Regions from separate parts of the Pseudoduganella sp. GW821-FHT11H04 genome, predicted to be linked through region 1. Evidence: predicted binding sites of a transcription regulator. Region 1 holds the regulator's gene; each other region holds the start of a gene.
The links. Region 1 encodes FNR, which switches genes on or off when oxygen is low (the NO sensors DNR and NnrR bind a similar motif). Its sites were predicted from a motif close to TTGATNNNNATCAA; they were not measured.
Positions count from the first base shown of each region.

Region 1 (10,091 bases):
GCGCGCCGAACGCGGGCCGGAGCAGTCGCCGGAGTCAATCTGGCGGCCGTTGACGTAGACGCCGTCGGTGTTGGTCATGCCCACGCGCAGGCCGGAGGCCGCGACCAGATGCGCGGTCAGGCGCACCGTGGTTGTCTTGCCGTTGGTGCCGGTGACCGCGATCACAGGGATGCGGCCATCGTCGCCTTCTGGGAACATGGCGTTGACAATCGCCTCACCGATCGGACGGCCCTTGCCGTATGACGGCGACAGGTGCATACGCAGGCCAGGCGCGGCATTCACTTCCACCACGCCGCCATTCTGTTCTTCGATAGGACGCAGCACGGAATCGCACACCACGTCAACGCCGCAGATATCCAGGCCGATCATCTGCGCCGCTTCCACCGCGCGCGCAGCCACTTCCGGGTGCACGTCGTCGGTCACGTCGGTAGCAGAGCCGCCGGTCGACAGGTTGGCGTTATTACGCAGCACGACGCGCTGGCCGATTGGCGGCACGGAATCCGCTGCCAGGCCTTGCAGCGCCAGGCGCGCCAGGGCGATATCGTCGAAACGGATCTTGGTCAGCGCAGTGCCGTGGCCAGTGCCGCGACGCGGGTCGGCGTTGACGATGTCCACCAGTTCACGCACCGAGTGCACGCCGTCCCCCACCACGTGTGGAGGATCGCGGCGCGCAGCGGCGATCAGCTTGTTGCCGATCACCAGCAGGCGGAAGTCATGGCCTGCCAGGAAGCGCTCGACCATGATGTCGTCGCGGAACTCCTTGGCGGCGTTGTAGGCGGCAATAGTCTGCTCGCGGGTGGTGATGTTCACCGTTACGCCCTTGCCCTGGTTGCCGTCCTTAGGTTTCACCACGACAGGCAGGCCGATTTCCAACGCTGCTTTCCATGCGTCTTCCGCGTTCTCAGCGGTGCGGCCGGTAGGCACCGGCACGCCGGCGGCGTCCAGCAATTTCTTGGTCAGTTCCTTGTCTTGCGCAATGGTTTCGGCGATCGCGCTCGTGGTGTCCATTTCAGCTGCCTGGATGCGGCGCTGCTTGGAACCCCAGCCGAAGCTGACCATCGAGCCTTCGGTCATGCGGCGGAACGGGATCTTGCGCGCCACGGCGGCGTGCACGATGGAGCCGGTCGATGGGCCCAGGCGCACGTCTTCATCCAGTTCATGCAGTTCGTGCAGCGCAGCGGCCAGGTCGAACGGGGTGTCGTCAACGGCAGCCTTGATCAGCTTTTCAGCCCATTCCACAGCCAGGCGGCCAACGGCTTCTTCGGTGTACTCAACCACCATCTGGTAGATGCCGTCTTCCAGCGTCTGGGTGGTGCGGCTGAAGGTCACCGGGCAGCCGGCTTCGGCCTGCAGACCAAGGGCCGCCAGCTCCAGCACGTGCGCCATCGGGATAGTGTCGGCGTGGCCGTCCGGCTGCAGCTGCGCCAGGCGCGGGAAGCGGGTGCGCAAGCGCACTTCGAAACCAGGGATCTTGTCGACGGAGCGTTCTTCCGGCGAGCAGGAGACGATGGCTTCAACAGCCGTATGGTGGCTCCACAGATTTGGGCCGCGCAGGGCGCGGAGGCGAATAACTTCCATTCCTGGTAATCCTGTCTAATCCAGATTAATTTTTCTTAGTATTCCACTCGAAGGTGCGCAGCGCAGCACCGATCAGGTCCGGCGACAGGCCCATGGCCCAGCCGGCGCCAATCGCAGCCAGCACTGCTTCCTTGCGATCCTCTTCGCTCGCCGGCAAGCAGGACGGAGGCAGTACTGCCAATTCGTCGCGGCCCGCAGCCATGACGAAACCGCCATCGCGCAGGAACACCGCGCGGCCGCCATCCTGGCGGTGCGAGTCGATTGCGGGCACGTGTTCGTCGGTCCCGTAAAAGATCACGTCGCCGTCGCACAATTCAGCCATTTCGACCACTTGCGCGTCGGACGCGTTCAGCACGGCAGCGCCTTCCGGCAGCACCACGTCAACCTGGGTACGCAGCACGCCGTACATCTGTTCCGGAGTATTGATGTAGAACTCGCCCAGGTCCTCATGGCCGGCGGCGTCGGTCACCACGCCCACCGTGCATTTATCGTAGGAGAAGCCTTCGCTCAGGATCATGCGGCCGCAGTTGGCGAAGACCGCAGCTTCCACGTTCTTGTTCAGCAGCAGGCGTTCGCCCGATTCCCATTCGGTCAGAGGACCGCGCGCCACATTACGGCCGTTCAGGTACACGCCCTGTTCGGTCGCGGTGCCGACATAGCGGCCACTCATTTGCAGCAGCCAGCCGATCAGGCGAGCAATCAGCGCGTTCTGGCGGCTGCCAGCCACGCCCACGATTGGAATGCGGCCATCGTCTTCTTCAGCGAACAGCTGGTCGCAGATGGCGTGGCCAACCGGACGCGCAGCGCCGCCGGCGGCCGGCTTCAAATGGGCCAGCAGGCCAGGGCTTGCGTTCACTTCGATGATGGCGCCGCCCTGCTCTTCCAGCGGCTTGGAGATGTCGGCGGCAACCAGGTCGATGCCGGCGATGTCCAGGCCAATGGTGCGTGCAGCCAGTGCCGCCATTTCGGCGACAGCCGGGTGGACCAGGTCGGTCACGTCGTTGGCGACGTTGCCATTCAGCTGGATCAGCACCTTGCGGCCGGCATCGGCCACGGAGTCCGGGGTCAGGCCCTGACGCTTCAGGTCCAGCAGCACTTCTTCCGATTCGCGCGGCTGCACGATATTCAGCGGGAATTCTTCAGTGGTGCCACGGCGCGGATCGGTGTTGATCTGGGTGTCCACCAGTTCCTGCACGGTGGATTTGCCGTCGCCGGTCACCCACAGCGATTCGCCCATGGAGGCTGCCACCATGCGGCGGCCCACTACCAGCAAGCGGTGCTCGTTACCGACGATGAATTTCTCAACGATGACGCTCTTGCTGCCGCCACGCGCGACTGCGATGTCGTACGCAGCGCGCACGTCGGCTTCGGTCACCAGGTTCAGCGACACGCCGCGGCCATGGTTGCCGTCGTACGGCTTGACGGCGACCGGCAGGCCGATATCCTGTGCCTCTTCCCAGGCCTCGTCAGCACTCTTGACCAGGGTGCCTTCCGGTACCGGCACGCCGACGGACTTCAGCATGTCCTTGGTCATGTCCTTGTCGGACGCAATGCCTTCGGCGATTGCGGAGGTGTTGTCGGTTTCCGCGGTCCAGATACGGCGCTGGCGCGCGCCGTGTCCCAGTTGCACCAGGTTGCCGTCAGTCAGTCGGATATACGGGATCTTGCGGTCGGTCGCTGCGTCCACGATGGAGCCGGTCGATGGGCCCAGGCACAGCGACTCCACCATCGAGGTCAGTTTAGCAACGGTGGCAGCCAGGTCGTATGGCGTATCGTCGATGGCAGCCATCAGCAGGTCTTTGCCGGCGGCCAGTGCGGCGCGGCCAACCTGTTCCTGGCGGGTGCGGAATGCCATTTTGTAAATACCGCTGCCTTCGGCGGTCTGGCGGGTCTTGCCAAAGCCGGTACGCATGCCGGCCAGGTTTTGCAATTCGAGTACGACGTGTTCGAGGATGTGGCCGGCATAGGTGCCGTCGCGCAGGCGCTCGAGGAAGCCGCCGCGTTCACCGACGCCGCAGCGATGCTCGACCAGGCCTGGCAGGAAGGCGATCAAGCGTTCATAAAATCCGGGGAGTTGATTCGAGGGGTAATTTTCAAGCTCGCCGATATCCAGCCAGGCTTCAATCACCGGGCGATAGGTCCAGATGTTCGGTCCGCGAAGGTGTGTCACACGGAGAAAATCAATATCTTTCTTTTTTGTCATGTTTTAGCTCTTGTACCTCTTGCGGTATACTCCGCCCGTCCTTCTATTTTCCCACTGTTTCGCAATTCTTGCCACTTGGCAAAGAGATGCCGGAGTCTGATCCACAATGATAACAAACCAACTTTCCTCTGAGCTGAGCCTGACAGAACTTCCCGACAGGTGGCGCACAGAGTTACCGGCGCTTGCACCTGATGAAAACGTACTCAGCGCCCTGGAGGTTGACCTAGACTCCCAGCTTCACTTCCGCAAAGGCCTGGTGCTCCTCACGGAGCGCCGCATTATGGCACGCGCACCCGGTGAAACGGTATGGCAAGATTGGACTTATCGTCGTGGCATGTCTCTAAAACTGCACGATCATGCAGGTGTCGGCCACCTGGAGCTGGTGGACGAGACCCAGCGCCTGGCCGCCTGGCGCTTCACGCTTGGCCAGAACCTGCTGGCGATCCGCCTGTCCGAGAACTTCCCGCGCCTGCTGGAAGCCCACGTTTTCGGCAAGCCGCTGCAACATATTGAACAGAATTCCTGCCCTACCTGCAAGGCCCCGCTGGAGCCGGACCAGGAAGAATGCCCAGTCTGCACCAAAGTGGTCCACACCCCGCCATCGACCTGGACCCTGTTCCGCCTGTGGCGCTTTGCCAAGCCGTATCAATGGCAATTGGCGCTCGGCTTTGCGATGATGCTGCTCTCCACTGGCGCGCACCTGATCCCGCCTTACATCATCATGCCGCTGACGGACAATGTCCTGATCCCTTACCAAAGCGGCAAGCCTGTTGAACACATGCTGGTGGTGCAGTACATGGCCGCCCTGACCGGCGCCGCAGTGCTGGCCTGGGTCTTTGGCTGGGCCAAAACCTATGTGCTGGCACTGGTGTCGGAGCGTATCGGCGCCGACCTGCGTACCACGACGTATGAACACTTGCTGCGCATGTCGCTTGAATACTTCGGCGGCAAACGCACCGGCGACCTGATGTCCCGTATCGGCTCGGAATCCGACCGTATCTGCGTTTTCCTGTCGCTGCACTTGCTGGACTTCGCGTCCGATGTCCTGATGATCGTCATGACGGGCGTGATCCTGTTCTCGATCGATCCCTGGCTGGCCATTGCGACCCTGCTGCCGCTGCCTTTCATCGCCTGGATGATCCACCTGGTGCGCGACAAACTGCGTACCGGCTTTGAAAAGATCGACCGCGTTTGGGGCGAAGTGACCAATGTGCTGGCCGATACCATTCCCGGCATTCGCGTTGTGAAGGCCTTTGCGCAGGAAACACGTGAAGCGAACCGTTTCCGTACCGCGAATAAACACAACCTGGCCGTCAACGATAAGCTGAACAAAGTATGGTCGCTGTTCTCGCCAACCGTGTCGTTCCTGACCGAACTGGGCATCCTGGTAATCTATGTGTTCGGCATCTGGCTGATTTCGAAGCACAACATCACCGTCGGCGTCCTGAGTTCCTTTGTCCTGTATGCCAACCGCTTCTACGGCAAGCTGGATTCCATGAGCCGCATCGTGTCCGTGACGCAGAAGTCCGCCTCGGCCGCCAAGCGTATCTTCGACATCCTGGACCACGTATCGAGCGTGCCGGATCCGGCACAGCCGGCAAAGGTCGAGAAAGTCCGCGGCGACATCACCTTGCGTGAAGTTGGCTTCCGCTACGGTAACCGCGCGGTCAACCGCGGCGTGAACCTGGAGATCAAGGCTGGCGAAATGATTGGCCTGGTGGGCCATTCGGGCTCGGGCAAATCGACCCTGGTCAACCTGATCTGCCGCTTCTACGACGTGGCCGAAGGCGCGATTCTGCTGGACGGCGTCGACATCCGTAACTTCGCGGTCTCCGACTACCGCCGCAATATTGGCCTGGTACTGCAAGAGCCCTTCCTGTTCTTCGGCACGATTGCCGAGAACATCGCTTACGGCAAGCCGGATGCGACCCGTGAAGAGATCATGAAGGCAGCCCGCGCTGCGCACGCCCACGACTTCATCCTGCGCCTGCCGCAAGGTTACGATTCCATGGTCGGTGAACGCGGCCAAGGCCTGTCCGGTGGTGAGCGCCAGCGTATTTCGATTGCACGCGCACTTCTGATCGACCCGCGCATCCTGATTCTGGACGAAGCCACCGCGTCGGTCGACTCGGAAACCGAAAAAGAAATCCAGAAAGCGTTGGACAACCTGGTCGCCGGCCGTACCACGATCGCCATTGCGCACCGCCTGTCCACGCTGCAGCGCGCCAATCGCCTGGTGGTGATGGACCGCGGCAAGGTGGTCGAAGAAGGCCCGCACGAAGAGCTGATGGCCAAGGAAGGCGCCTACTTCCGCCTCTACCAGGCGCAGGCACGTAACGTCGATACCGACATGGATGACAAAGCAAAGAGCCGTGAAGATGATTAATTTTACTTTGAGCCGCGACAGTTTCGGCAAGCTGAACCTGATCGACGCCAACGGCGTTCTGCACGAAAGCGTGTCCCCTGTGCGCGCCTTCCCTATCCAGGCCCCGGAAGAAGGCCTGTCGCTGGTCAATACCGACGGCAAGGAAGTGGCCTGGCTGGACCGCATTTCCGACCTGTCGCCGGAAATGGCCGACGTGGTGCGCGAAGAGCTGGCTGGCCGTGAGTTCATGCCCGAGATCAAACGCATCGTCGACGTCGGCAGCTACGCCTGCCCATCCACCTGGAAGGTCGAGACCGACCGCGGCGAGACCGAATTCGTCCTGCGCGGCGAAGAAGACATCCGCCGCATCGGCAGCGTGTCGCTGCTGGTGTCGGACAGCCACGGCATCCATTTCCTGATCCGCGACCAGTACACGCTGGACAAGCACAGCAAGAAGATCCTCGACCGCTTCATGTAACACCCCCGAAAATTGACCTGGATCATGTGCCGTCCTGTTTCCGGACGGCACAATTAGCGCTCCCCAATATGGAGCGCTACCATGGATTCCATCGTCTTCGGCCCCGACCTGGCATTAGGCATTCCCGAACTCGACCAATCGCACCGCATCGTTTTCGACATGCTCGACGCAATGGAAAATATGCCGCGTCCAGCCTTCGACGAGGCCTGCCGCGAACTCGCGAAAGAGTTCATCGAACACCTTCGGGCGGAAAACGGCCTGATGGAGCGCATCGCCTATCCTGCGGCCCAGGCGCACCGTGCCGCCCACGGCAACCTGCTGGAACGCATCTCCCGCGTCCTGCGCCTGCTGCGCGACGACGACGAAACCACCGCCCGCCAGATCATCAGCACGCTACCGGACTGGATCGAAGCCCACATCAACACCATGGACCTGGCGCTGGCGGTTGCAGCATCTCGCCTGGCGTAATAAAGTGATTGACTTAGAGCGCGCTCGAACTTCTAAGATCACCCCATGGAATCCCATCTGAGCATAGAGGAAGTCGCCAAACGCACCGGCCTTACCGCCCACACGCTGCGCTATTACGAGCGTATCGGCCTGATCGCCCCGGTTGGCCGCGCGGCTGGCGGCCAGCGGCGCTATGCGGCCTCCGACCTTGCCTGGATCGAATTCCTGCTGCGTCTGCGAGCCACGCATATGCCAATCGGCAAAATGCAGGCTTTCGCAAAACTACGTGGCGCTGGGGACTCCACGGCCGGCGAACGGCGCCAGATGCTGGAGCAGCATTTGGAGGACGTGCTCGCGGAAATCGAAACGTTGCGGCAATCGGCCGCCACGCTGCAGTGGAAAGTCGAGCATTACCGCTCTTTGGAGCAGTCCCTGGCGTCAGGTTCAACCACTAATGGAGGAATTGCTGATGACCACCAACCCAAACCGTTACGAGCGCGGACTCGAAAAACTGCGTGAGATCGATGGCGAGATCGGAGAACGCGTTGTAGCAAGCCTGGCCGAGATCGCGCCGGATTTTGCCCGCTACCTGATCGAATTCCCGTTCGGCGACATCTATTCCCGCCCCGGCCTCGACCTGAGAAGCCGTGAAATCGCGGTTGTCGCCGCGCTAACGGCAATGGGCAATGCAACGCCCCAGCTCAAAGTCCACATCCAGGCTGCGCTCAACGTCGGCGTGACGCGTGACGAAGTCGTGGAAACCATCATGCAGATGGCCGTCTACGCCGGCTTCCCGGCCGCCCTGAACGGCCTGATGGCCGCCAAAGAAGTCTTCGCGCTGCAATAAAGAAGTTCTTCACGAAATACCGGGAACTATGGGCTCGCTATTCCGTGAAGAACCATAAAAAAGGGGCAGCTGAGCTGCCCCATACACCCCCTACAGGTGAGAAAGCTGGTTCGTGGATCAGGCGACGGCCGCGTATTCTTGCGCCATGCCGCCGGAAGACATGACTTCCAGCTTGTTGCGGTCGATGATGCGCAGGTCGCGGTTATTCAGGACGATCGAGCCATCCTGGCGCAGGCGGGCCAGTTGGCGGCTGACGCTTTCCACGGTCAGGCCGAGGTAGCCGCCGATATCTTCACGCGACATGCGCAGCTGGAAACTGGTCGAGGAGTAGCCACGCTGGGCATAACGGCCCGCGAGGTTGAGCAGGAACATGGCCAGGCGCTGCTCGGCGCGCATATGGCTCAGGAACAGCATTACAGACTGCTCGCGCTGGATTTCGCGGCTCATGGTGCGGTGGAATTGCTGCAGCAGGCCCGGGATCTGCATCACTAATTCTTGCAGGCGGCTGAAAGGGATTTCGCACACTTCGCTATCTTCCAGCGCCACAGCATTGCAGGAATGCTGGCCGTTACCGATCGCTTCCATGCCCAGCAGGTCGCCGGCCATGTGGAAGCCGCCAATCGTCTGTTCGCCGCGCTGATTCACCTGGACGGTCTTGAAGTGGCCAAAACGCACAGCGTACAGGCTGTGGAAGCTGTCGCCGGTCTGGTACAGCGGCTCGTCGCGCCCCACGCGGCGGCGGCGTGCGATGATCTGGTCAAGGCGGGCGACATCGTCTTCGGCCAGGCCTTGCGGCAGGCACAGTCGATTGAAACTGCACAGCGAGCATTTTGCAGCGACTGGTGCGCAGGATTTGGTGGCGTTTGCAGGGGTGATTGGGATGACCGGGCTCATGATGCTGCTCCTTGTTTTCGATGGGAGAAGTATCTCCCTCGGCATCATTTCCCGGTATCAAGCATCCTGTGTAGTTGTTGTAGTGGATCCCCTACAAGGCATCAGATCAGTCCATGCTCCAGAGCGTAGCGCGTCAGCTCAGCATTGCTGGACATGCCCATTTTCTCGAGGATGCGGCTGCGGTAGGTGGTCACCGTGTTCGGGCTTAAATGTAGTTTTTCCCCTATGCGAACCAGCGACTCGCCTTGGGCGATAAGCTTGAAAACTTCCAGCTCACGGTTCGAAAGCTCCTCGTGGTCGCCGCTTGGGCCGCCCCCAACCAGGGTTGCCAATTTTTCAAGCAGAGCCGGGCTGACATGCTTGCCGCCGGATGCCGCCTTGCGCACGGCCTCGATCAGGGTCGAGGTCGGGGCATCCTTGGTCAGGTAGCCGGAGGCGCCTGACTTAAGCGCCCGCACGGCGTAAATCTCTTCCGAATAGGTGCTGAGCACCAGCACCGCCATGCGCGGGTATTCGCTGCGCAGGCATTTCAGCAAATCCAGTCCATTCTTGCCCGGCATTTTGATGTCGACCAAAGCGACGTCGAAACTCCGCTCAGCCGCACGTTCCATGGCTTCCACGGCGTTGCCGGCTTCGCCCTCCACGCTGATATCGGTCGCCGTGCCCAGCATCAGGCGCACGCCGTTGCGCGCGATAGCGTGGTCGTCGACCAGCAATACGGTGATCTTGTCACCCATTTTTATCCTCCAAAGGCAGGCGCAGTTGCAGGGTCGTACCCTGCCCCGCCTTGCCGCTGATATTCAGCTCGCCGGCGAAGCGGCGCGTGCGTTCGTGCATCCCGAACAGGCCCCACGATTCGCGGTCGGACAGGCCGGCGCTCTCGATGCCTTTGCCATTGTCTTCGACTCGCAGCACGACACAGTCGCCATCACGGTCCACAATCAAGCGCGCTTCGCTCGCTTCGGCATGGCGCACGACATTGGTCAGCGCCTCCTGGGCTACGCGGAACAGCATGGTGCTACGTTCGGCATCGAGTTCCAGAGCCATTGCAGCGGGCGTGATGTTGCAGCTGCACTGCAACCCGCTGCGCTGGGCCACCTGCTCCGAGTACCACTCCAATGCGGGCCAGATGCCCAGTTGGTCAAGGACGCTGGGGCGCAGGTCGGTGATCACGCGGCGCACGGTTTCAATCGCGTCCTGCGCCAGCTTGGCGGCGTCGTTCAAAAGCGGGTCGGACTGTTCTCCGCCGCGCTCGATCGCCACCGAGATATAGGCCTTG
Region 1 covers NZ_JBXARE010000019.1:75,980-86,070, forward strand. The annotation lists gene cphA (cyanophycin synthetase) at 1-1,578, opposite strand, end outside; gene AC1RTP_RS26235 (cyanophycin synthetase) at 1,604-3,781, opposite strand; gene AC1RTP_RS26240 (cyanophycin metabolism-associated ABC transporter) at 3,888-6,167, shown strand; gene AC1RTP_RS26245 (cyanophycin metabolism-associated DUF1854 family protein) at 6,160-6,624, shown strand; gene AC1RTP_RS26250 (bacteriohemerythrin) at 6,706-7,092, shown strand; gene AC1RTP_RS26255 (MerR family transcriptional regulator) at 7,138-7,590, shown strand; gene AC1RTP_RS26260 (carboxymuconolactone decarboxylase family protein) at 7,541-7,918, shown strand; gene fnr (fumarate/nitrate reduction transcriptional regulator Fnr) at 8,036-8,812, opposite strand; gene AC1RTP_RS26270 (response regulator transcription factor) at 8,914-9,549, opposite strand; gene AC1RTP_RS26275 (sensor histidine kinase) at 9,542-10,091, opposite strand, start outside.

Region 2 (10,091 bases), on a different contig from region 1:
CCAAGCGCGCCGGCAGCGGCACCTTGCCGCAATCTAATTGGATCGATAACTGGGCCACGGCCACTGCCAACATCTACAAATACTGGTATGACCAGCTTAAGCACCATGCGCGCCTGGACCCGCTGGCGCAAGCCGCGACGTCTTCCTACAACATCGATTCCGGCAACTGGTGCATGAAGACCTTCGACACGGCGGCCGACCCGATCGCCCAGTTGCAGGACATGATGCGCGGCTTCTTCACGCCGGGCGGCCTGGCGATGGCCGTTTACTATCCATCGCAACCGCTGCTGGGCCAGATCTGTCCCGGCACGCCGCTGGTTTTCGTCACCAATTTCAATGCCTGTACGGTGTCGATGTTCCAGTTTGGGCCTAACGGCCATCTGTTGAACTACGGCCTGCCGTTTGGGCGCGAAGGCCTGGGCGGCAACGGCACGCTGAAGGCGCCGCAGGGACTGGAAGTGAACAGCCACGGCGAAATCTACATCGCCGATTCGCTGAATAACCGCATCTCGATGTGGCAATTGCAGCCTTCCGGCCTGGTCTCGTTTGTCAAAAATTTCCAGTGGGTGGAAAACGACAAGCCGTTGTCCAGTTTCGCGCCTTGCGATGTGGCGATTGACGCCCAGGACCGCGTCTTCGTGTGCGACCAGTTCAATAATTGCATCCGCGTCTTCGACCGCGAGGGCAAGAGCTTGTGGAGCTATGGCCGCGCAGGCTACTGCGACGACCTGGAAAAGGATGCTGACAAATTCTACCTGCCGGCCAGCCTGTGCGTCGACCAGGAAGGGCATTTGATCGTCAATGACCTGGTCAACCGCGCATTGAAGGTCTTCCGTATTGGCGAGGACACGCTAGAATACGTAACGGGAGAGCTTGTATTTAAAAAGTACCCCGAAGTCGGCGGCGTGTGGATGCCGTTCTTCATATATGCGCGCGACCGTCGCGTGTATGTGCCTGACACCACCTTCAACGTCGTCAATATCTACGCCTACCAGCTGGAGTGACGGAGGTGAGCCATGTGGCGAGGTTTGTTGGCTGGACTGCTATTGGTTGGCGCCGCGCAGGCGGCCGACAAAAAAACCTTCTCCGTAGGCGTTGAGGATTACAGGAACTGGCTGCCGTATTCCGAAGTCCGGAATGGCGTGTACGGCGGCCTGGGAAAAGACATTCTCGACGCCTTCGCCAGGCAGATGGGCTACACCTTCATCTACGAACCTTATCCCCTGAAACGGCGCGACCGCCTCTTCGTCGATGGACAGGTTGACCTGGCCTTCCCGGATAATCCGAACTGGGTGGTCGAGATGAAGAAGGAACTGAAAATCAGCTACGCACCGGTACTGGAATTTACCGACGGCGTGCTGGTGCGGCCGGAATACCTGGGGCGCGGCGTGGGGCGCTTGAAAACCCTCGGCATCCCGCTCGGCTTCACGCCTTACCCTTATCAGCAGTTGATGTCGGCCGGTTCGCTGCGCATCGAAGAAACCGCCGATTACGACGCGCTCTACGAAAAGCTGATCATGCGCCGAGTCGACGGCGCCTACATGAATACCCGTATCGCACGCCATTACTGGACCCAGATCCGCAAACTGCCGCATGTGCCGGTGCTGTACGACCCGGACCTGCCGCATGCTTCCGGCCAGTGGTACCTGTCCTCGCACAAGTATCCCAAGCTGGTGGACGAATTCCGCCGTTTCATGCAAACCAACAGGGCGGAAGTGGAGGAGCTGAAGAAGAAATACAACTTCATCTCCTCCGACGACCAGTGATTACTGTGCTTTCAGGCCCAGCACCTCGATCGGTTCGATGCTCGGCGGCGTGGCAAACAGCTCGGGCGCCTGCGCCATCAGGGCTTGTGCAATCGGGCCGTTCAGGTGGCCCTGGCGCGCGTCTTCGGTTTCAAACGCATCGAACACACCGAACACGCGCTCGGACAGGCGCAACGCGAACCAGTATTTGGTGCCCGGTTCCTGCTTGGCCAGCGTGAGGCCGGTGTGCAGGAAGTCGGCGACGGCGGATTCTTTGCCTGGCTTGGCTTCGAAACGGGCGAACAGTGCGTACTTGATCATGGCTATCTCCTTGTTGGATTGATCGCGAAACTGCGATGGAGAGACTTTACCGGCGCCGCGATTGCCGTTAAATTGGCGAGATTGACAGCTTTGGTATCAATCGAGCCATGAATATCACCGTGCTTGTGCTGGACGGCGTTTTCGACACCGGCCTGGCCGCCGTGCTGGATGCCTTCACCACGGCCAACGAGCTGGCGCCCATGCTGGAGTCGCCGCAGCCGAACTTCCATGTCACGCTGGCGGGCCTGCGCCCGGCCGTACACAGCGCGCAGGGCATGGCTTTGCCCATCGTGCCGCTGGAATCCGTGCCAGCACCGGACCTGCTTATCCTGCCCGCTATCGGCCACAAGATGCCGGCGCCATTGGAAGCCGCACTGGCGACAGTTGAAGTGGGCGAGGCCTGCGCAGCGCTGCGCGGCCTGGCCGAACAAGGCGTGCGTATTGCCGCCGCCTGTATCGGCACCTTCGTGCTGGCGGAGAGCGGACTGCTGGATGGGGAAGAGGCGACGACGACCTGGTGGCTTACGCCCATGTTCCGCCAGCGTTATCCTTCGGTGCGACTGGATGCGCAGCGTATGGTGGTGTCATCGGGACAGTTCATCACGGCGGGTGCGGCCCTTAGCCACCTGGACATGTCGCTTGCCCTGATCCGGCAGGCCAGCCCGGAACTGGCGGCGATGGTGGCGCGCTACCTCGTGGTGGATTCGCGTCCGGCCCAATCGTCCTATGTGATTTCCGATCACCTGGCGCATGCCGACCCCCTGGTAGCAGGCTTCGATCGCTGGGTAAGGCAGCATCTGGCGCAGGGATTCAACCTGGAAGCGGCGGCTGCCGCGCTGGCCACCAGCAAACGCACGCTGGCGCGGCGCATGCAGGAGGTCTTGGGCAAGACGCCCGTGAATTATGTGCAGGATTTGCGCATCGAGCGCGCAGTCCACCTGCTCAAGACCAGCGGCCAGAATATCGACCGCATCGCCGAGCAGGTGGGCTATCGCGACGGCGTGACATTGCGCACGCTGTTGCGGCGCAAGCTTGGCAAGGGCTTGCGCGAGATACGCAGATGACCTTACTGCACGTTCAGCGTAACGTCATCCACGATGAAGGAAGTGGCCACCGACGAACCCTCCACGCCCTCGAAGTAGATGCGCACGGTCTGGCCCTTGTACGCGCTCATGTCGAAGGTACGCTGCACATAGCTCGTACCCTTGTTCAGGTTCGAGTAGGTCGCCAGCGTCGCCAGCACGGCGCCGCTGCTGCTGCGTACCTGGACTTTCAGCGTATCGTAAGCCTGGGTGGTGGTGGTTTCCGCCGAATCGATCATCAGCCAGAAGGCCAGGCTGGCGGTGTTGGCGGTGGCAGGGATGCTCACTTGCTGGTAGAGCGTATCGGTGTGCGCGCTGCCGTAGCCATTCAGCCATGCCTTCCAGGTGCCTGCGTGTGCCGACTCGGAAGCGTCGTTGGTGATTACGCCGCTGCTAGCGGTCCAGTTGGTGGCGCCCGATTCGAAACCGCTGTTCAGCACCAGCTGCTGCGCAGTCACGTTGTTCACGCTGAAGTTGACCGCAGCGGAAGTAGCGCTGTTGCCGGCGGCGTCGAATGCTTTCGCGGTCAGCACGTGGCTGCCGTTGGATACGCCGCTGGAGTTGAAGGCGTAGCTCCATGGCGAAGCGGTGTCCGTGCCTTTCAGTGCACCGTCCACGTAGAACTCCACCTTGGTCACGCCGACGTTGTCGCTGGCGTTGGCGCTGAAGGTGATGGTGCCGCTGGTGCCGCTGCTGCTTGCGCTCACGGTCGGCGCGGTGGTATCGCCGCCACCGCCTGCCCCCTGGGTTACCCACACCGGCGCCGACCACAGGATATTGCCGTCGGACTGGGTCACCTTGGCGTAGTAGAAGTGGGCGCCATCGGCCGGGGTAATCGTGGTGTTCGCGGTAGACGCGAGCAGAGTCACGGTGCCGTTGCGGCCAGGGACGCCTTCATAGATTTCCGAGGTTGACACGGTCTTGCCGCTGCTGCTGGAGAAGTTCGCCACCAGGTTCAGGGTGCCGGTATTGTTGAAGCGCTCGCCCATCATATGGCCGTTGGCGGTCAGAACCAGTTGCGAAGTCTTGTCCATGGTCGCAAACACACGGCGGGCGCGGATCGCGTCCATGAAGGCGGTGGTGCTCAGGGCAGTGCCGTTTGGGATCAGAACGCCGGTACGGTTGGTGTAGGACGCGCCCCAGTTGGCGCAGTGGTTGTCCTGGTCTGTGCTGAAGGCGACGTGGAAGCCTGCTTCCAGCGCTTTCTTGCAGGCGCCTTCGTAATTGCTGCGGCTCGTTTCGGTCTCGGTGGTGTTGGTCGAGAAGGCGGAAGTGTTCATCACTTCGCACATCGCCATGGCCTCGTCGCCGTCTGCCGTGTAGCCAAGCGCCACGCCGTTGACCAGGAATTGGCCGCTGGTCGATGGGTGGTTGAACTGGCCCAGCCACCCGCGCTGTTTCATCAGGGTGTACAGGCTGGCGTAATCGTTCTTGGCGGTGTACGTATCGGCGAGCAGTTGGCCGGAGCTGTTGCTCTCCCAGCCCAGAAGCTCGTTCGAGTTGAAGATGTTCATATGGCCGCCATTGGAAATGACGCCCCATTCCATGCCGTAGATCGCCAGGAAGTCAGGGTTGGCGGCATTGAAGTTCGCTGCCATGCTCAGGCCGGACTGGTACAGCGCCTTGGCCGTCGCCGGATTGGCGGAGGTGTTGGTGGAATCCGAACCGTCGTACATGTGGTTATGCTCGGACGCCATCAGGAAGTCCAGGCCATGCGCCTTGGCGTAGTTGAACGCGTCGGTCGGGCTGTAGGCCGCCGATTGCGGATTCTGTGCGCCGGTGCAGCTGGACAGCGCGCCGCCGCCGTCACTGTGGTTTGTCTGGCTGTGCAGGTTGCCGAAGTAGACGGTGTAGGGCAGGGAGGATGGCGCGGCGGCCATGGCCATGATGGCTGGGGCATCGGCGCTGGCCTGCTGCGGCTGTGGCTTTGGCTGGCCGATGGCGATTTCCCATTCCTGTGTTTCCACTTCGGCTTCGGGTGCGGCCAGGCGGCGCAGTACCGCATCGGTGCCGGATGCGATACCGCGCTGGGTATCTTCCGACATGGCGCGCAGGCGTGCCTTGTATATGCCGCTGGCCAGCGCGTTACGGCGGTTGCGGCCGGCCCATTCAACGTTGACGGACACGGGCTTGTCTTTCAGTTGTTCGACGCCGGTCCAGCGTTCGACCACATTACCGTTAGGTGCGACCACTTCCAGCACCCAGCTGACTGCCTGTGCCTTTTCTGCGTGAGGGAAGCTGAATTCGAGTTTAAAGCTGCGCGCCTCGTTGGCGCCGGCGACAGCGCGGTAAGGCGCGTGCAGCGTGGCTTCGAATTCCTGGTGGTCGGCGGTGGACGCCTGTGCGGTACCGATAGTGGCCAGCGCTGCGGCCAGTGCGAGTTTGCGAAGTGCGAAAGTCATGGTTTTCCCCGTGCTGTGATAGTTGGCGAGAATATGCAGCAGCACGGTACGGCGGACAAATACGGAAATCCTTGGCGATTAAGACGAAGGCCTTATATACCGGTTTGAATTGTCCCAATTTAAACAAGACGTCCGGATTGTCCGAATTTGCATGACTAGTGTGACGGAACGGTCATAAATCTCCTAGCGATGGTGTTTGCGGCTGTGGCGTATTAGCCGCAGCTTACTGTGGCCGGAACACCAGCACCGGCACCGGAGTATTCAACAGCACGCGATGCGTTTCGCTCCCCAGCAACACGCCGCGCACGCCCTTGTAACCATGAGTCGCCATCGCGATCAGGTCGCAGCCGTAGTCGATCGCCGTCGCAACGATAGTTTCGAAAGGCTGGTCGGAACGGCGCTGCACCACGTCGCACGGCACGTTGTAGTCGTTGGCGACCTTGGCCACTTCATCCAGCACGGCTGCCGAATGGACTTCGCTGTCCTTCAGGTAGACGCCGCGTGTGTCCTCCAGGATTTCCGGGTGGTAGGTGAAGATGTGGAACTCCGGGATCACATGCAGGGCAGTGACGCGCGCCCCGGCTTCATGGGCAAACTTGATGGCAGAATGCAGGGCGGCGCTGGACGCCGGCGATCCGTCGGTCGGGAAGAGGATATGTTTGAACATGGCTGGCTCCCATCGGGTTGATATAGGCAGTTTCCGCGCCGTGAGGGGGCCTTGCCATGACCTGGGTCAAGTTTCGATTTGGTAGTGCTAGAATGTTCAGATGCCAACCTTGACCGAACTTGAACATTTCCATCGCAGGCGCCAATTGCTGGGTGGTGCGTTAGCGCTACCGGCCGTGGGACTCGGCGGCGCCTTGCTGCCATCCCTGGCCCGTGCGGCCGATCCCCTGGTGGTGGGCGGCCTGCCAGTTACCTGCAACCTCACGCTGCCAGTCGCCTGTAGTGCGCGCGGCGACGTTTTCGAGTACAGCAAATACAGCGGCTGGCCGGAGATCAAAGAATCCCTGATGACGGGCCGCATCCAGGCCGCCTACATGCTGGCGCCCCTGGTAATGGACCTTGCCGACAAGAAGATCCCGCTCAAGATCGTTTCGCTGGGCCACCGTTCGGGCGCCGTGATCATGGTGCGCACCGATTCGGCCTACAAGCGTTTTTCCGACCTGCGCGGCAAGCGTATCGCCATTCCAAGCCGCTTTGCGGTCGACTTCCTGTTCCTGCGCAAGATGCTGGCGCGCGAGAATATGTCGCCTAAAGACGTGCAAATCATCGAGATGGCGCCGCCAGACATGCCGGCCGCACTATATGCCAACGCGGTCGACGCCTACTGCACCGGCGAGCCATTCGGCGCCGCGGCCCAGAAAGCCGGCTATGCACGCCCGCTGTCGATGACCCGCGACGAGTGGCGCAACTATATTTGCTGCGTGCTGACCGTGCGCGAAGAATTGATCAAGTCAAACCGCCCACTGGTGCAGGACCTGGTGAACCACGTGCAGGCCGCAGGAAACTGGCTCGACGCCACGCCGGCGAACCGCGCCAAGGCCGCCAAAATAGCCTCCACGCGTAAGTTCTTCAACCAGGATCCGAAAGTGATCCAGTTCGTGATGGACAATCCGGCCGACCGCGTCACCTACGGCGACTTGCGCATGATCCGTTCGGAATTCGATGAGCTGATGCAGCTCTCGATCGAAGCCGGCACCCTCAAGCGTCCCGTGGCCTATGAGACTTATGTGGACGAGAGCTTCGTCAAGTCCATAAAACCTGTCAGCATCGCCCTATGATCCAACGCAGCCTGTTCGCACTGCTGCTGGCCGCAGCGGGCCTTGCCCACGCCGCAGATAAGCTCAAATCGGGCACCTTCGATCCGCCCCGCATGGCGCCGCAGATCGCGCAGAAAGCCGCCGACGGCAAGGATTTCGCGCTCGATAAATACCGCGGCAAAGTGGTGGTGCTGGAATTCGGCTACACCAGCTGCGCCGACGTATGCCCGGTTTCCCTGGCGCTGCTGAAGCAGGCCCGCGAACGCCTCGGCCCACTGGCCGATAAGCTGCAGGTGGTCTTCATTACCGTCGACCCGCAGCGCGACACTGCGCCGAAGCTGAAGGCTTACCTTGAGCAGTTCGACCCGAGCTTCGTCGGGCTGACTGGCAGCGAAGCGCAGATGGCCGCCATCCGCAGTGCCTACGGCATCTCGGCGACGAAGAAAATGGTCGAAGGCAGCAAGACCGCCTACACCATGGGTCATTCGTCCTACCTGTACTTTATTGATCCGCAAGGCAGATTGCGCGCGCTGATGCCGTTCGGCCGCCCGGCAGACGACATTGTGCACGACGTGACTTTGCTGGCGCAGGGCAAATGAAGCGTCGGCTGGCCGTCATTGTCTTGCTGCTGACAGCCGCCGTTGCGGGCGCGCTTGGCTGGGCCGCGTACGCGCCGATCCAGGCAGTCTCGCGCGACGCCCTGTTCGAGATCCCCAAAGGTACCTGGGCACGCCGCATGGCGGGAGAGAAAGCGGAGATCCTTCCAGACACCATCACGCTGGTGCTCGGCGTGAATGACGTTCTCCTGCTCCGCAACAGCGACACCGTGCCCCAAATCTTTGGCCCCGTGCTGATCATGCCGGGCCAGGATTTCCGCCTGCCGTTCGAGCAGGCCGGCGATCATCCCTTCGCCTGCACCGCCCACGCCAGCGGCCAGATGACGGTCGTGGTCAAGGCCACACCGCAAGCTGGCTGGCAGCGGCTGCAATGGCGCCTGCAATTTTTGATATCGAAAGCCGCATGGAAAGACTGAACAAGATATGGCCGCCGCTGGCGGTGCTGGTGGCGATTGTCGCTGTCTGGTGGTACGCGGTCGTCGCCACCGAAAGCCTGATTTTCCCGACGCCTGCGCAAGTGGTCACCGGCACCATGGAGCTGGTGGAGGATGGCAGCCTGTGGGAGCACATTGGCGCTTCGCTGATGCGGGTGGGGATGGGCTTTTCGCTGGCGACCGCCGTGGCGATTCCGATGGGGCTCTGGATGGGACGTGTGGAAGGAGCGTTCCGTACACTGAACCCTGTATTCCAGATCTTGCGCCCGATCTCGCCAATTGCCTGGATTCCCGTGGCTATCCTGTGGTTCGGTGTTGGCAACGCCTCGCCAGTATTCCTGATCTTTATCGCGGCTGTGTTCCCGATGATCGTGCAGACGGCAGCCGGCGTGCATACCATTGAAAAGCGCTACCTGCGTGCGGCGGAAAACTTCGGCGTCTCACGCGCAAAGCTGTTCCGCCAGGTGATTGTGCCGGCCGTGCTTCCGGAGATCATCGTCGGCATGCGCATTTCGCTCGGCGTAGCCTGGCTCGTAGTGGTGGCGGCGGAAATGATTGCGCTGCGCTCCGGACTGGGCTACCTGATCATCGATTCGCGTAACGCAGGCAACCGCTATGACCTCGTCATCGCCGGCATGATCATCATCGGCCTGATTGGCCTGGCGCTGGACGGCATCATGCGTCTGTTGGAAAAACTCAAAGTCGTAAGGTGGCGCTATGGACGCTAAGATTGTCGTCAACAAGCTCAGGAAAAAGTTCAACGCGCTGCCGGTGGTCGACGGGGTCGATTTTTCAATCGCCGATGGCGAGTTCGTGGCGATTGTCGGGCCTTCGGGCTGCGGCAAGTCCACGCTGATGAAGATCGTCGCCGGCTTCGAGCATCCCGACGAAGGTTCTGTGAAGATCGACGGCCATCTGCTGGTCAAACCAAGCCCGAAAGGCATCGTGATCTCGCAGCACGGATCTGTCTTCCCGTGGCTAACGGTGCAGCAGAACCTGATGTTCGGCTTGAATGGCAATGATCATGGCGACAAAGCGGCACTGGCCGATCATTACGCCGAAATGGTGGGCTTGAAGGGTTTCGAGAACGCCTATCCGCACGAGCTGTCCGGTGGCATGCTGAAACGCGCCGAGATCGCGCGTGCGCTAGTGGTCAAGCCCGAAATCCTCTACATGGACGAGCCATTCTCCGCGCTGGACGCGCTGATGAACCTCAAGATGCGCAATGAGCTGCTGCGCGTGCTGGCGGAGGAACGCCACACCGTGCTGCTGATCACGCACGATGTGGAGGAGGCGATCTACCTGGCCGACCGCATCTTGGTGCTCTCGCCGCGCCCCACCCGCATCCAGGCTAGCTTCAAGGTCGAACAGCCGCACCCGCGCAAGCTGTCCAATCCGGAGCTGCAACAATTGAAAGAAGACATCCTCTCGCAACTGGGCTTATAAAATGCTGAAACTCATTGGCAAGCAAACTTCGATCAATGTACGCAAAGTACTGTGGACGCTGGCCGAAACAGGCATGCCATATGAGCGCATCGAATGGCAGCCGGAACACGCGGCACTGAATCCGAACGGCCTGGTGCCGGTGCTGGTGGATGGCGATTTCGTGCTGCGGGAGTCGAACAGCATCTGCCGCTACCTGTGCAGCAAGGCAGGGCGCCACGATCTCCTGCCACTTGAGCCCCAGGCCCGCGCCCGCGTCGAGCAATGGATGGACTGGCAGGCCA
Region 2 covers NZ_JBXARE010000007.1:32,932-43,022, reverse strand. The annotation lists gene AC1RTP_RS16700 (NHL repeat-containing protein) at 1-1,004, shown strand, start outside; gene AC1RTP_RS16695 (substrate-binding periplasmic protein) at 1,017-1,766, shown strand; gene AC1RTP_RS16690 (putative quinol monooxygenase) at 1,767-2,066, opposite strand; gene AC1RTP_RS16685 (GlxA family transcriptional regulator) at 2,174-3,130, shown strand; gene AC1RTP_RS16680 (CehA/McbA family metallohydrolase) at 3,133-5,550, opposite strand; gene AC1RTP_RS16675 (universal stress protein) at 5,774-6,217, opposite strand; gene AC1RTP_RS16670 (ABC transporter substrate-binding protein) at 6,318-7,334, shown strand; gene AC1RTP_RS16665 (SCO family protein) at 7,331-7,912, shown strand; gene AC1RTP_RS16660 (cupredoxin domain-containing protein) at 7,909-8,346, shown strand; gene AC1RTP_RS16655 (ABC transporter permease) at 8,334-9,092, shown strand; gene AC1RTP_RS16650 (ABC transporter ATP-binding protein) at 9,082-9,810, shown strand; gene AC1RTP_RS16645 (glutathione S-transferase family protein) at 9,812-10,091, shown strand, end outside.
Region 2: a site for FNR is predicted at 6,274-6,287, ahead of AC1RTP_RS16675 (universal stress protein). Genes of this name have one in related genera too.

Region 3 (10,091 bases), on a different contig from region 1:
GGCGATCGAGTAGGCGCGGCGTTTGCCGTCGCGCAGCAGGAATTCGAGGTACTGGCCGGCCTTGTACTGGAAGGTTTCGTTGGCCGGCAGTTGCAGCGTCAGCACCATCACGTCCGGCGCCATCTTTTCCAGCGCGTTGACGCGGGTCGGCATCTTCTTGATCGGGAATTCGCCGCTGCCCACCACTTCGCGCGCCTGCAGTACCAGGTCCGAATGCGGGATGGCGCAGCAGAACAGGGACATGCCGGCCGCTTCTTCTTCCTCGCTCAGGGCGCGGCGCTGGTGCGCCTTGTGGCTGACGGAGCCCGACACCACCTTGCCTTTGCAGGAGCTGCAGGCGCCATTTTTGCAGCCGTATGGCAGGCCGACGCCGGCGCGCATGGCCGCGGCCAGGACGGTTTCGTCTTCTTCGCAGCTGAATTGGTGGCCGCTAGGCTGAACAGTAATTTGGAAAGACATACAATCTTAAAAATGGAAATCAGTAAAAAATTCAATAAGCCGCGCCTGCTGGTCCTCGGTTGCGGCGATGTGGGCATGCGTTTGCTGCCTTTGGTGCGCGATCACTACCGCGTATTTGCCGTCACCAGCCAGCGTGAGCGCTTTGCCGAATTGCGTGCGGCGGGCGCCGTTCCGCTGCTGGCCGACCTGGACCAGCCTGCATCGCTGCGCCGCCTGGCCGGGCTGGCGCAACATATTGTGCACCTGGCTCCACCGCCGGGCGAGGGCAAGCTTGATAGGCGCACCCGCAATGTGACCGCCATTTTACCTGACCGGGCGCAAGTGGTTTATGTGAGCACCACAGGGGTGTACGGCGACCTGGACGGGCGGCTGGTGGATGAAACCCAGACGGTGGCGCCCCGCAATGCCAGGGCGCTGCGGCGGGTCGATGCTGAAAGCGTGCTGCGGAGCTGGGCGCGCCGCTCCCAGGGGCGCCTGTCGATCCTGCGGGTGCCGGGCATCTACGCGTCTGACCGCCTTCCTATCAAACGGCTGGAGCAGGGCACACCGGCCTTGCGGGCGGAAGATGATGTTTATACCAACCATATACATGCCGACGACCTGGCGCGGGTGGTGCTTGCCGCACTGAGGCGTGGCGCGGCGAACCGGATCTATCACGCCGTGGATGACACGGAACTGAAAATGGGGGACTATTTCGACATGGTGGCCGATCATTTCGGCTTGCCGCGTCCACCACGCCTGGATCGTGCCGCATTGGCGCAGGCGGTGGCGCCGACACTGTTGTCCTTCATGTCGGAGTCGCGCAGGCTGGCAAATCGGCGCCTGAAAGAAGAATTACAGGTACGGCTGCTGTATCCGGATGTTGCAGCAGCTTTGAGTTGCATCAAGCGCTTGTGATGCTGCAGGCGCTATCTTGTGCCAATGTCTGCCAAGGAGGCCGCCATGTATAGCCACCCCACCAAGGAGCAAGTCCGCGTTTATCTTTCCCAGCGCGGCCATGCCCATCTGCCGCCGCCTTCGCCGGAGGAAATCAGGCGCCGCCTTGACTGGCGTCCGGAGTACACTCCCATGCCGGCAGCCCTGATGTATCTCCCTCCGGCCCTGGTCTGGGTCACGTTTGCCTGGCTCTGTTTGCCTTTTACTTTGGCAAGAAACGACCAAAAGTAGCCTTTTTGTTAAACTACCTTAATTCCTAGCACAGCTTTGCGCGCTAGAATCTATCAAAATCTCACGACAGTTGCCCCGCATTAAGCGAACGGCAATAAAACGGTGTATGATTACGTCCGTGTGCCGAAAATTGCGTCAATAACGGCTTTTTCTGGCGCTCTTTGTCGAAAATTCCGCCAATAATTTTGTTGCGACTGCGCAACATATTGAAAAAGTACTAGTCATGAGCTCTCTGAAAGAAATTACTGCCTCGTCGTCTTACAATCCAAACCGCGTTCTGGACGCCATCATTGAAAAGCTGCAGCTGAAAAACGATGCCGCTCTGTCCCGTGCCCTGGAAGTTGCGCCACCTGTGATCTCCAAGATCCGTCACAACACCCTGCCTATCGGCGCGACCATCCTGATCCGTATGCATGAAATCAGCGATTTCAGCATCCGCGAACTGCGCGACCTGATGGCGCACTAAGTTTTCGCCCGGACGTAAAAACGGCCGCACCTGCTAGCAGGTGGCGGCCGTTTTTATTTGCTCGTATAGCCGGGATCAGGATGCTGCCAGGCGTGGGCGGGCGGAATAGAACAGGTTTTGCGATGCAGCCTGGGCTTCGGCGCTGACGCGGCCGGAGTAGGCGGTTTTCGCTTCAGTGGACACGCGGCCGGAGTAGGCCGTTTTCGCGTCAATTGCTACGCGGCCCGAGTAGGCGGTCTGTGCTTCGGCTGCCACGCGGCCCGAGTAGGCGACTTTCGGCGACGCTTCTGCGGCTACGCGGCCCGAATACGCGACTTGTGGCGCGGCTTCGACAGCCACGCGGCCAGAGTAAGCGACCGCTACGCGACCGGAGTAGGCCACTTGCGGTGCAGCGTTCGCGGCGACACGGCCGGAGTACGCGACTTGCGGTGCGGCTTCGGCAGCGACACGGCCCGAGTACGCAACTTGAGGCGCGGCGTTCGCGGCGACACGGCCGGAGTAAGCGACTTGTGGTCCCGCTTCGGCAGCGACACGGCCCGAGTAAGCGACTTGCGCGCCGGCTTCGGCGGCGACACGGCCCGAGTAAGCGACTTGTTCGCCGGCTACGCGGCCAGAGTAAGCCACTTGCGCCTCGTCGGCTGGTGCTGCAACGCGGCCCGAGTAGGCGACTGCGCTACGCAAATAATCCTCGCCGAAGGTCTCTTCATACAATTCCTTCATGCGATTCCCGACGCGCTCATGCGCCTCTTCGTCATCTTCGCCGCGCAGGCCAATGTATGGGAAGTGGTGCAGGTAATACCCGAACACATTCTCGCAATCGATGAAGTACTTCATCGTATCGAGGATGTGGTAATGCCAGAAAATATCGACATCCATCAACGGAGCAGTCTGCTCGTTGGGGAAGGTTTTCATCAGGTAGAGGAAGCGGCGGTATTCGAATTCAACAGCATTGACCTTTTCCAGCGACCAGCCTTCGCCAGATTCCACATGCATCAATTTCACCTTGATAGGTTCCAGATCGAGGTCGGCAATAGCCTTGAAGCTTTCAGCTGAAATCATGAGTGACATCCCTTTAAAGTGAACGTATTTAAGACCGAAGGAGAGAGAAAAGACGCCGTTCTAGGGGGCTGGTATTTGTTGCCAGGGCATCTGTGGCGTTCGGAGTTGGGAACGCGTGTTGATGTAGATCAACTAGCTCAAGTATAGACTTCGCCCCCGCCAATGCAAGTAACAATTTAAGCGTGCGCGGCATAAACAACACAGCATAAGCTCCTTTTAAATCAATAGCTTGTCGCGTCGTCAAATGTTACAAATGCATTTTTGCTGAGCGGGGGAAAGAGAGTTTGATAAGGATCAACAACGGCGCGGTCTTTTCCTACCGAGTGGTATAAGAGCCTAAGCGCTCAGACGCATGTCTTCGGCCGGGGCAATGCGATAGCCGATGGGGACGGCAATGCTGACGGTGGTGCCACCGTGGGTGAGGCTATTAATAGTGCAATTCCCGCCAAGCAGGCTGATGCGTTCCTCGATGCCGACCAGGCCGAAGGAGCCAGCCTTATGCCGGCTGGCCGTGTTGATGCCGATGCCGTTATCGCTGATGGTCATGCGCAGCATGCCGTGCGACTGATGGAGTTCAACATGCACGACGCTGGCGCCGGCATGCTTGTGGATGTTGCTCAAAGACTCCTGCAGCACGCGGAAGAAGGCCGTGGCGCAGTGGTCATCAACGCCATGGTCGGCTACCGCATCTTCCACGAATTCGCACTTGATGCCGGAGCGCAGGCGGAACTGCGCGATCTGCCATTCCACTGCCGCCGATAAGCCCAAGTCCAGTACGTTCGGCCGCAGGTCGTTGATGATTTGCCTGACGCTGCGTATGGTGTTGTCGATCTGGTGCAGCGTGGCGCGCGCCCGCGCGTGCAAGCGAGGGTGGGTCTTTTCGGTGCGGGTGGCGAGGATGTCGGCTTCGATTTTCAGGGCCAGAAGGTTCTGGCCCAGGTCATCATGGATCTCGCGCGCGATGCGTTTGCGTTCTTCTTCCTTGATATGGTCAGCGTGGGCTGCGAGGCGGCGTAGCCGATGGTGCGACAGCTGCAAGCGCGCCTGGCTGTCGCGCAGTTCGCGCGTCATGGCCCGCGCCATTTTCAGGGCGCGGCGGCGGGATGAAGCAAGCGTGACGAACAGCGCGTAAATCAGTACGCTGGCGCCAAAGCCCATGCTCGCCGCCAGCATGGGCAGGAACTGGTCGAAGCGCGAATACAGCGCGAGTTTCGGTACGCTGAACTGGGCTTGCCAGGTGCGTCCATGGAATTGCACCGGCAGGGCCGTGATGAAATGCTCACCGTTCGCACTGACTGCGCCGGGCTGGCTGTCGAACAGCCATGTGCCCGGCTTGCCGTCGCTGGTTCCGTCGCGCAGGGCTACGCGCACCGCACGCACCGGCATTTCGCCGAGCGCCGATTCCACCAGGCGCGGCACGCTGAAGCCCAGGCCCACCGAACCAACGCAGGCCGCGCGGCGTTCGGCGATGGTCGCCATCGGCATGCCGTTGCGGTAAATCGGGATGCGCATGGCCATGCCGACATGGCTTGGGGCGCTGCGCAGTGGGATGGGTTGCCCGGAGCTGCTCATGATGCCCTGGTCGCGGGCGGTGAACAGCGCCTCCGCTACGCCGGGGCGGGCCGCGATGTCCAGGCCATAGCGGTCGCCAAAGCCTTCGAGCGGCTCGATCAGTGTCAGCACCGCGTATTCGCGCCGCTGGCCGCCGGGATGGAGCCGGTATTCCGGATACAGGCTGTCGTTCAGCTGGCGCTGGTGTGCTTCCGCCGCCGGGCGCTGGGCTTGCGTGTAATACTCGGCGAAGTTGATATTGTCGATAGCCGGGTAATTGTGTTCGAGGTCCAGGCCGCGCACGTAGCGGTGGAAGCTCTCCCGGGTCACTTCGCCGCCGGCCTGGAAGTAGCTGGCGGCGGCGCGCAGCACGTCGGTATAAGCCTTGATGCTGGCATTAATATTGAATTGGGTATTGCGGGCTTGGTTCTGGAAGCGCTCGCGTGCCTCGCTTTCCACCGAGCGGGTCGCTACGGTGTAGAGGCTGGCGCCAACGCCCAGCGATAGCGCGACACCCAGCCACCACAAGGGCTTGGCGGGGGCGAGCAAGCTGAACTGGAGGCGGGACATTGCCTGACTATAAGAATTTCCCCAGTTCAAGGTCAAGTTGCAAAAATACCACTTTGATTGAAATCAAACCAACATGAAAAAAAGCCGCCCGGAGGCGGCTTTTTGACCACAAACAGGCTGGTTTATTTGGTCCAGCTGTCTTTCAGGGTGACGATGCGGTTGAAGACCGGCTTGCCTGGCTGCGACAGTACGCGGTCGGCGACAAAGTAGCCGTGGCGCTCGAACTGGAAGCGCTGCTCCGGGGCTGCGTCCTTCAGGCCAGGCTCCAGGTAGGCTTTCACGATTTCCAGCGCTTTCGGGTTCAGGAATTCCTTGAAGTCCTTGCCGCCGGCGTCCGGCTTCTCGTCGGTGAACAGGCGATCGTACAGGCGAACATCCGCTTCCAGGGCTGCTTCGGCGCTGACCCAGGTGATGTTGCCTTTGACTTTGTAGGTGTCCGCGCCCGGGGTGCCGGACTTGGAATCTTCGAAGTACTTCACGCGTACCGCGGTGACCTTGCCGTTTTCATCCTTGTCGTAGCCGGTGCATTCGGCCACGAAGCCGTACTTCAGGCGCACGCGCGCGCCCGGCTGATCGCCCACGGGCGGGGTAAAGCGGAAATAGCCCTTGGTCGGCACTTCCATGAAGTCTTCTTCTTCGATCCACAGTTCGCGGGTGAACGGGAAGGTGCGGTGGCCCAGTTCCGGATGGTGCGGGTGGACCGGCGAGGTGCACTCGACCGACTGGCCTTCCGGGAAGTTCTCGACAATCAGCTTCAGTGGACGCAGCACGGCGATTGCGCGTGGAGCCTTTGGATCCAGGTCTTCACGCACGGCGCCTTCCAGCACGCCGAAGTCGATCCAGCCGTCGGACTTGGTCACGCCGGTGCGTTCGCACATCAGCTGGATGCCTTCCGGGGTGAAGCCGCGGCGGCGCATGCCGGCCATGGTCGGCAGGCGCGGATCGTCCCAGCCGTCCACGATGCCTTCTTCCACAAGTTGGCGCAGCTTGCGCTTGGAGGTGACGATGTAGGTCAGGTTCAGGCGCGCGAATTCGTACTGGTGCGGCACCGGCTTGGCGAAGAAACCGCCCTCGGACAGCACTTCCAGCAGCCAGTCGTAGAATGGACGGTGGTCCTGGAACTCCAGGGTGCAGATCGAGTGGGTGATGTTTTCCAGCGCGTCCGAGATCGGGTGCGTGTAGTCGTACATCGGGTAGATGCACCAGTCGTCGCCTGTACGGTGGTGGTGGGCGTGGCGGATACGGTAGATCGCCGGGTCGCGCATATTCATGTTCGGCGAGGACATGGCGTCTTCGCTGATCTTGGCACGCAGAATGTGTTCACCGTCCTTGTATTTGCCGGCCTTCATATCTCGGAACAGCTGCAGGTTTTCTTCGACCGAGCGGTTGCGGAATGGCGAGTTGGTGCCAGGGGTGGTGAAGTTGCCGCGGTTGGCGGCCATGTCGGCGGCGCTCTGGCTGTCGACGTAGGCTTTGCCCACTTTAATCAGGTATTCGGCCATCTCGTACAGCTTGTCGAAGTAGTCCGACGCGAAGTACAGGTGGTTGCCGGCGCCGACCGGGCCTTTGAAGTCCCAGTCGAAACCGAGCCAGCGCACGCTGTCCATGATGGAATCGACGTATTCCTGTTCTTCTTTTTCAGGGTTTGTGTCGTCGAAACGCAGGTGGCAGCGGCCACCGAAATCGCGCGCCAGGCCGAAGTTGGTGTAGATGGACTTGGCGTGGCCAACGTGCAGGTAGCCGTTTGGCTCCGGCGGGAAGCGGGTGATGACCGGAGGCAGGCCTTCGCGGGTATGCGCGCCGGAGGCCAGGTCGGCTTCAACGATATTGCGCAGGAAATTCGGCGCAGGGGCCGGGGCAGCAGTTTTTTTGTCGTTGCTCATGTATGTTTTAGTTCTTTAAACCCGGTAAACCTGGGTCAGACCCGCAGGGTCAGACCCAGTCAGCTCCGCCGCCAGGGGTTTGGGTTTAGAGCCTTTGACTTTCGTCGAAGATCAAAAGCCTTAAACCAAATCCCTCGGCTGTTGATTAGACAGGGTCCGACCCTTGGGTCGTACCCTGGTTTACCGGTTTTAGGGTGATATTCAGCGTAAACAGGGCATTTTATAGGATAATTCGTCCTTACGCGTTTAAAAACCGGCCCGGAGTTGCAATATGGAAAATTTATATAATGTGCTCGGTGTCGCGCCCAATGCCTCTGACGAGGAAATCAAGAAGGTCTACCGTTCCCTGGCCATGCGTTTCCACCCGGACCGCAACCAGGAACCGGGTGCAGACGCCCGCTTCAAGGCCATCGTCAAAGCTTACGAAGTGTTGTCCGATCCCGAAAAACGGGAAGAATACAACCAGAGTGTGCACCACCGCATCATCATCGACCCTGAAGCGGAAGCCTACCAACAGTGGCGTTCCGTCTTCAGCGTCAACGGCGTGACGATCCCCGCCGCCTGATTCAAGAGAAAGCAGCAGCAAATGAGAAAAGTACACCCAGAGTTCGCCTACCAGGCGCGCGAACTGGAAGGGCAGATCGAGGGCATCCTCGGCGATCCGCCCGACCATAAGAACTACAAGAAGATGGTCGAAGCCTTGCGCAACGAATACCTGAGCGGCGGCGGCATCGACGATTTAAATATGATGGCTTTCGCCCTGGTCGACGTGATTGAATTCCACGACCCGAAGGCTGCCTTTGCCGACGCCGAAGACTTCGAGTACGGCGACCCGGCGCGCGTGTTCGGCGCAGCCACCTGCCCGAAAGCGGCTGGGCTGCTGGAAGCGCTGGAAGAGAACCACCCGGACCTGGCGCGCCAGGCCATCATCACCGCGCTGCTGCACAAGCATCCGCGCATGTGGGACGACGAGGACACTTCGCTTGACCGCCTGGCTGAAGGCGACGAGGGCGATGATGAAGACGATTACGCGGATGATGTCGCAACCGACGACTTCACCGGCATCTTTGACCAGCAGGAGGATTAAGCATGACCGACAAGAATCTGCCAGCTATTCGCAAGCAGGTCACTGAACTCGTGCTGGCCGGCTCCCTGGAGCACGCCGAGCGCGCCTTTGCCGAAGCGGCCGACACCCACGGCGACCTGGCCGTGGTGGAAGTGCTGCAAGAGCTGCCGCCGCACGTGACCGCGCTGCACATGTCCGGTTTCGACGGCGGCAAGATGTCGCTGGCGACCCTGCTGGTGCCGCCGAAGCAGTGGGCTGAAAGCCTGGCCTACCTGGCCGCCACCTGGCCGGACGACATGATCGAAGACGATCCGGAGCGCATCGCCGAATCGCTGTTCGCCCACATCCACGGCGTCGTCTTCGGCACTGAAGACGAAGAGCGCCGCGCCGAGCTGCTGAAGGAAGCGTCTGCCACCGACTGGGGCTGCACCGCCTTCGCCATCCTGTTCTCGCTGGCGCCGAAAGAAGTGCTGGAAGTGGCGGGCGAGGTGATCTCCAAAGGCGCCTACCTGACCGGGCAGACCGCGTCCGACAACGACATCGTGCCGGTTGCCGTCGCACTGGCGCAAGCCAATGAAGATGGATGGGACCGCGCCCTGTTCGAACTGTTCCCGGAATTCCGCCACAGCGCCGACCTGGCCGACGCGGAATTCAGCGACGACCCGGACGAAGAACCGGAGCACCTGCAGCGTTCCACCAAAGAGCTGTTGTACCGCCTGCGCAAGCAAGTGCCGACCACCCGCAGTGGCACCGGCCGCGAACGCGCACGCCGCTCGATCGGTACGGGGATCTTCGGCTGATGCTGCCCGCACTCGTCAAAGAAAGCCTGCCGCGACTGACCCGCGCCATCAAACTGCTGCCAGGCGACGACCGCGAAGATGCGGCCGTCATCCTGGCAGAAGAATTGAGCGGCATCACGGCCATGGTCGCGGACAAGTTCACCAATAACCGCACGGCGGAGGGCATCCAGAAGGCGGTCAACCTGACCGTTGGCGGCGTGTCGCTCGGCCTGGAGCAGGTGCTGACCGTCGATTCCGACGAGCTGGCGCTGGACTTCCTGGTGGAGCAGGGCGCGGAGATGGCCTTCCAGGCTGGCTTCCGCCAGCTGAAAGACCTGGCTGCGATGCCGGAAGATACGCTGATCGGCGAATACGATAATGACCCGATGTATTCACAGCGCCGCTTGCGCGACCTGTTCTTCGACATCTGCTTCACCGAGCCAAGCGCCAATTGGGACGGCCCTTCCAAGTACCAGACCCAGTTGAAGCAGCGGCAGGAAGTGCAGGCCGTGGTTCGGCTGGCGAACTGGTTGCGCCGCCATAATGCGGAAGGCGCGATCAAGGATCCGGACCTGAATGCGGAAGGCGTGATTGCGCTGGCGATCATCTTCGCGGTCGAAGGCGGCGGACGAATCGTTGCCCGCACCGGCCAGAAGGAGTTCGAACGCTTCGTGAAAGCTGTGCGCAAGGCCAAGCCGGATTACGAGGCGGGCTATGAAGCGCTGGTGGCTGCGGTGCCGGAGCAGCATCGTCCCGTGCTGTTGAACCGCATCGAACTGTATCGCCGCACGTGCACCGTGCTGCAAAAGCTGCCGGGCCGCTTCGCGATGAAGACGCTGTGGACCGAGCTGGAAAACTACGCCGGCTCCGAGCTCGACGCCGATTACGACTGAAACCCGGTAAACCAGTGTCTGACCCACGGGGTCAGACACTGTACGGTCTCCCAGACCGTGGTTCAAGCCGGTGCAAGTGGCCGGCGAGCAGAAGGTGTCTGACCCTGCGGGTCAGACACCGGTCTACCGGTTTTCTTCCAACGCCACGCGCACAAACGCCTCCACCAACGCCCCACCATCCGCCCGCCGCTGCGCCAG
Region 3 covers NZ_JBXARE010000005.1:78,005-88,095, reverse strand. The annotation lists gene AC1RTP_RS13440 (CDP-6-deoxy-delta-3,4-glucoseen reductase) at 1-459, opposite strand, end outside; gene AC1RTP_RS13435 (SDR family oxidoreductase) at 472-1,356, shown strand; gene AC1RTP_RS13430 (hypothetical protein) at 1,850-2,092, shown strand; gene AC1RTP_RS13425 (glycine-rich domain-containing protein) at 2,168-3,151, opposite strand; gene AC1RTP_RS13420 (CHASE domain-containing protein) at 3,488-5,272, opposite strand; gene AC1RTP_RS13415 (glutamine--tRNA ligase/YqeY domain fusion protein) at 5,395-7,155, opposite strand; gene AC1RTP_RS13410 (DnaJ domain-containing protein) at 7,427-7,720, shown strand; gene AC1RTP_RS13405 (hypothetical protein) at 7,742-8,242, shown strand; gene AC1RTP_RS13400 (hypothetical protein) at 8,245-9,021, shown strand; gene AC1RTP_RS13395 (hypothetical protein) at 9,021-9,893, shown strand; gene AC1RTP_RS13390 (LysR family transcriptional regulator) at 10,017-10,091, opposite strand, start outside.
Region 3: a site for FNR is predicted at 3,270-3,283, ahead of AC1RTP_RS13425 (glycine-rich domain-containing protein). Genes of this name have one in related genera too.